Regions from separate parts of the Ruminococcus sp. AF17-12 genome, predicted to be linked through region 1. Evidence: riboswitches for the same ligand, from Rfam matches in the RefSeq annotation. Region 1 holds a riboswitch; the other holds the start of a gene.
The links. A riboswitch is a leader RNA that binds a small molecule or an ion and turns the genes downstream of it on or off. The one in region 1 is predicted to bind cobalamin.
Positions count from the first base shown of each region.

Region 2: another riboswitch for cobalamin. It lies ahead of DWW77_RS03930 (cysteine-rich small domain-containing protein); the one in region 1 lies ahead of DWW77_RS16710 (ABC transporter permease).

Region 1 covers NZ_QUGY01000021.1:12,181-15,306, reverse strand. Annotated here, with positions in the region: gene DWW77_RS16710 (ABC transporter permease) at 1-886, opposite strand, end outside; cobalamin riboswitch at 1,023-1,196, opposite strand; gene DWW77_RS16705 (MATE family efflux transporter) at 1,265-2,623, opposite strand; gene DWW77_RS16700 (ABC-2 transporter permease) at 2,779-3,126, opposite strand, start outside.
Region 2 covers NZ_QUGY01000003.1:53,925-57,050, forward strand. Annotated here, with positions in the region: gene DWW77_RS03920 (glycyl radical protein) at 1-481, opposite strand, end outside; gene DWW77_RS03925 (phosphatase) at 835-1,551, shown strand; gene DWW77_RS03930 (cysteine-rich small domain-containing protein) at 1,659-1,946, opposite strand; cobalamin riboswitch at 2,214-2,383, opposite strand; gene DWW77_RS03935 (C40 family peptidase) at 2,615-3,126, opposite strand, start outside.

The DNA.
Region 1 (3,126 bases):
CCACAAGAAAATTTAATACTACAATGCCAACAGCCAGAATAAAGATAAAACATTGCAGCACCGGAGTGTCTTTTGAGATCACGGATTTCAATGCCAGATTTCCGATTCCCTGAATTGAAAAAATACTTTCTATCACAGCTGAGCCACAGAAAAAACCGATCACAATTGATACCAGACGTGTCAGCACAGGAATCAGGATATTTTTCAGACCATGACGCAAAATTACATTTACAGATGACAATCCCTTAGCTCTGCTGGCACGTATGTAATCCTGCTTCAGCACCTGTATCATATTGGTACGGATCAATCTCGTCATAATTCCAAAGAAACTGATATCCATGGCAAATGCCGCAAGAATCGGGATGCCTCCGGCATCTCCTCCGATCACGGAAATCACTTTTAGCTTTACTCCAAATATATAGAGCAGCATCAGACCGATCCAGAAAGACGGCATAGATACACTGAGGGACGACAAAATGCGAATGACTTTATCCAGAACTCTGTTTTCATAAATTGCCGACAAAATTCCGAGAGGGACTGATACGATCATCAACAATAAAAACGAAGTAACTGCCAGTTTAAATGTCTGTGGAAAATATCTTTTTAATTCCTCAAAAGCCGGTTTTCTGGTAGAATATGATTTTCCAAAATCGCCATGAAGTGCCTGATCCAGCCATTTCCCGTATTGTACCAGCACCGGCTGATCCAGTCCTTCCTCATGCCGTACTTCTTCTACCTGCTCCGGTGACGGATGCTCATATTTTTTCTCCGCCAGCACTCTGGCCGCATCACCTGCCGATATAAAACTCAGCATAAAAATAATAAATGTAACCGCCAGCACTACCGGAATCATAAATATAAAACGCTTTGCAATTACTTTTCCCATCTTCATCTCTCCTCATTTTTCATCTGTTTATTCGGTTAAAATAAAAAAAGCTGATATGATCCAGCATCATATCAGCACAAAAAACAAACCTCTACCTCAAGCAGAGCTTATTCCTTCTGTATCCCATCCGAATCAGAATTCTTCTGTCAAAAAGGCAAGTCTCCTGACTCCAGTTCTTCCTACTTACCATCTTCCCGGATCTCTCCAGTGATATTTTGGTTTTCGTCCCTGTCACAGTAGCGGTGGCTGTTCTGGCATTTCACCAGATTCCTTATTAAGTACTTTGTACACCCTTCTGACTATTCAATTTTCATAGTTGTAAGTATCATAATATCATACTTTTCTTTTTATATAAATAGTTTTTTGTCAAAAGAAACATTATGTATGAACGGTGACTTCTTTATATTTCCGTATAATGATCATATAACTTACGAATAATAAAACAGCTGCACTGCTCCATGCACAGATCTCTGCATAGTATATTCCATCTTCACCGATCAGTTTTGGCAGCAGCAGCGCAACACTGACACGCATTATAAATTCTGCAATACCGCTGGCAAGCGGAATCAAAGTATTACCCAGGCCCTGGATAGCGGAACGATACACATACAGCAGATACAGCACCCACAAAAAGACAGCCATGATAAACAAATACTTATATGCTATATCCAATACCTGTCGGGTCTGATCCGGTTCACCGGATACAAACAGGGACAGTACATTACGTCCAAACAGTACCATCATGCCGGAAATGAAAGCCGAAGTGAGCACTGCCATATAAGTGCCGCTGCGCACGCCTTTTCGAATCCTCTGATATTTCTTTGCACCAAGATTCTGGCCCACATAGGTTGTAATAGCATATCCATATGAAACGGCAGCCATCTCCAAAACCCCATACAGCTTGTTCGATGCCGTAAATCCCGCCACAAACAGAAAACCAAATCCATTGATCACATACTGTACCACAAGTCCTCCCACGGAGATGATCACATTCTGTATCGCAAGAGGAACCGCCAGTTCCAAAAGCCGCAAACTCATAGAAGGCTGCCTGTAAAAATCCTTCTTTTCCAGGCGGATATCCGGGATTTTACGTAATACGATCAAACAGTACAAGGCTGAAAATCCCTGTGCGATAACGGTCGCCACTGCTGCTCCGGCTACACCCCAGCCAAAAACCGCCACAAACAACAGATCCAGTCCCACATTGATCACTGCTGCCACTGTCATTGCGATCAACGGTGATCTGCTGTTTCCAAGTGCCCGAAGGATCGCTGCAAATATATTATAAGCAGCTATGATCGGGATTCCTGCAAAGATCAGCCGCAAATATAGCATTGTCAGATCAATGACATTATCCGGTGTCTGTAAAAATAAAAGAACATGATAAACTGTACCTTCACTTACTGCGAGTACGACCACAGACAGTAATGCTGTCATGATATAGCTTTTCGCTACTGCACATTTCAGATTTTCCTTTTCTCTTGCTCCATAATACTGAGATACAAGAATAGAAAAACCCTGTGTGATACCTGTCATGATCCCCAACACCAGCCATACCAGCCAATCTCCGGCACCTACTGCCGCCAGTGCCTTAACTCCTACCACTTGTCCGACGATCATGGTGTCTGCCATTGTATAAAACTGCTGAAAAATATTTCCAAGCATCATTGGTATGGCAAAAGTTATGATCAGTTTTCCGGGAGATCCGGCAGTCATATCTTTTTCATTGGTTCCCATAAAAATCTCCTTTTCTTTTCATCCTTGTCCGCTATTTTACAAGGGACTCTTACGAAACACAAGACTATTTTTTCACAAAGTTTTTCTCATATTTTTGGTAGCTATTACATCTTTATGATCATTATTTTTAATGGATCATTTTTGTCACGCCTATCTTAAAACTCTTTCTTCTTCATGGCGCTCATACTATACTTATACGAAGCAAACCATATAAGCAGACTTAACACAATGAGGGCAATCGCAATTTCAAGATCCCCTATTCCCCCTATCATATGCAGAATACTTTCTTTTAATCCCAAGTTAGCCTTCACAAAAAATCCAATTGTATAACAAATTGCAAAAATAATTAAAATTGCGATTGGCAGCACAATTCGCCCTTTCTCTCCTTCGAACCTTATCCTGATCGCGATCATAATTCCCGCAATTGCCTGAAACACAAAAAATGTGATCAACTCCATTGCCAGCATTTCCAGATCAAACACCTCTTCAGGATTTATGAGTAC
Region 2 (3,126 bases), on a different contig from region 1:
AGAAATAATTTCCGGGTGTAAAAATATTGTGGTCAATGGCAAGAATTGCTTCCGGTGCCATGTAGGAGGTTGCAAGCTCACTGGTAGTCTTGCCTTTCCAGTATTTATGTACCTCACGGAGCTCCGCCTTGGTTTCCTCCGCAATATAAAATGGATCGGCTGTTCTGGTAGCCACTGTATCCAGCTCATCCTCCAGCCACTGGAAAGAATACTCCGGAAACGTCTGACAGCCTCTCGGCGCCAAAGTGCTGCTTCCAACGATCAGCTCCTCATCACGGATGATGATCGGAATGTTGTGCAGGATGTGGGCAAATGCCTTGGCTCTGCGGGTGATGATCGGCTCGTCTTCTGTTGCTTTGTAAGACTCTGTGATCAGTTTTGCTCTGGCAGATTCGATCACCGGCATCTTTGCATAAAGATTATCTACAAGATGTGTGATCCTGTCTGTTTTCGGAACATCTGCTATATGAAATTTCTCCATGATTCTCCTTTCTCATAACCGGTTGTTTCTGGTGATCTGTCTGCCTCTACGCTTCCAGAACCGCTCCTGTCCGGCTATGTGCTCATGTAATTTTATTATACCTTACCCCAACTTCGATGTCAACGAAATCCAACATGTGTTTCTAGCTGTTTTTGTGGTTTTTATCGGTTGCGCCCTGTTGATTTTATTTGTTTTTTGTATTTTTATGTTTTTCTCTATTGACTTTGTTTTTCTGCTCTGCCATACTTGGATTTATATAGGAATTCCTTTGTTTTTCAGAAAAATTTATGCAAAGCGGACATTCGTATTCCGCTCTGTCACATGTTCTCAAACAGTAAAAGAGGTGTATTTTTATGTATCTTTCTGATATGCATACCCACTCCATCGCCAGTGGTCACGGCACGGAATGTACCATCACCAACATGGCACGCGCAGCTGCCGAGAAAGGTCTCCGGCTTCTCGGGATCACTGATCACGGTCCCGGCACTCTGGCAGCCGGAACTTCCTCCTATTTCCGCAGCCTTACCTATTCTCCCAAAAAACATTTCGGTGTAGAATTACTCTACGGAATTGAACTGAATATCCTTGACCGCAGCGGAACGGTAGATTTAGATCAAGAATTATTATGCAAACTTGATTACGCCATTGCCAGCATGCATGCCTGGAATTACCGTTGCGGTACCAGAGCCGAAAACACAGAAGCTTTTATCAATGTAATGAAAAACCCCTGTGTAAAGATCCTCGGACATAGTGATAACACTCATTACCCGGTTAATTATGATGCGCTTGCAAGGGCTGCCAGGGAAACCGGCACGATCTTTGAGATCAACGAAGCTTCTCTTGCACCTTATGGCTATCGTGGCGACACAAGAGAAAACTGTTTCGAGATCCTTCGATGCTGCCGCAAATATGATCTGCCGCTGCTTCTTTCCAGTGACAGCCATGGCCCGGAGCATATCGGAGATTTTACCTGTGCTGCTGAGTTTGTTCATCAGGCCATGTTTCCGGAACAGCTGATCCTCAACAACCAGATTCCCAGACTCAAGGTTTTTCTCCAAACCAGAGAATGATCTTCTGTATCTTTTCCGACAGATAACAGATATTGTCCACTCCAAACAAAACAGGCCAGTTCAAACACAGGAATATACATTTTCCTGTATCTGAACTGGCCTGTTTTTTATTTTTCCCGCTGCTTCCGTACAATTTCCGCAAGCTCGCTATATTTACCTGTAACATATCCAAAATTTTCTCTTCTGTGAGGAAGCTTGCACTCGGTGCAGTCTTTGATCCCGCTTTCCGTAAAGCGGAAATTGCCACCACATTTATCTCCCAGTGCATATAAAGGACAATAGCAGAACAGACAATTGAAGTTCTCCGGATCTGCTCCTTTATGGCACGGAAAATACTCACAGTTTTTGTGGCTGAAGTAAGAGTATTCTTTGCCTTCCCAGTATGGTTTCTCCATGGCTCTTTTCTCCTCTCCTGACATAACCACACATAATTTTTTCCTATAAAAAAGAGGTAGCGATGCCACCCCGGGGTAGAAATATAATCCGTTCATGAGTGCGCGGAGGGAACGAATGTATCCGGAGTAGTATCGCCTGCCATTTAATCATGTATAATTCATATGAACAGGCGCATTCCATAAAAAAATGCCTACTCTCGTAAAAAAGTAGACAACGTCCCAGGGGTGCGGAGTCCCTGAAATGGTTGTTACACTTTACACGGAAGTTTAACCTCGCCATAACAAGCAGGTTTCCTGGCTCCGGGATCATGACTCCTCTCTCCTTCTCATACATACGTACAATGGACTATGAGATTCGCTCCTCCGTTACAGTGACCGGATCGCTCAGGTTTCACACCTGATTCCCTTTTCTGTGGACTTCTGATAATCAATATATAACTGTCAGCTATCCTCAGCACTTGCTATGTTCAATATGGAATTATACTGACATCATAATAACATCCTGTTAATTATATGTCAATACTGTTTTCAAAATTTATACATTTTTGAGCATATTTTGTTGCTGTTCACTCCGTTCCATGGGTTTTCAATATTTTTTCCGACGTCAAAAACAGCCCGACAAACTGCTGTCGGGCTGCTGTATTTTTTTTTTCTGTTGTACGTTCTTATTATACAAGACGTCTTACAGATACAATTGTTCTGTATGTAGCATCATTGCTGATCTTGATCCCGTCCTGAGAGTTCGATGCATGAACGATCTGGCCATTACCCATGTAAATAGCCACGTGTCCGCCATAGCAGATCAGATCTCCCGGCTGTGCATCTGCGTAGGATACTTCTGTACCTGCATTCTGCTGCTCATAGGAGGTTCTCGGAAGGCTGACTCCGAAGTTCGCATAGACACTCTGTACAAATCCGGAGCAGTCTGCACCATTGGTAAGGCTTGTTCCGCCCCATACGTAAGGATTCCCCACAAACTGTGTAGCATAATTCACAACAGAAGATCCGGAACCACTGCTGTAAGAAGAACTGTCACTGGCTGAGGATGTGTCCTCTGCATTAGATGTGTCCTCTGCACTTTCTTCAGATGCGTCTGTGCTGTTATCGTAATCTGCGTCTGCATTATCCTCTGTATTCTCAGTATCCTCGGACGCATCATCATTCTCACCATTGTCTGCAT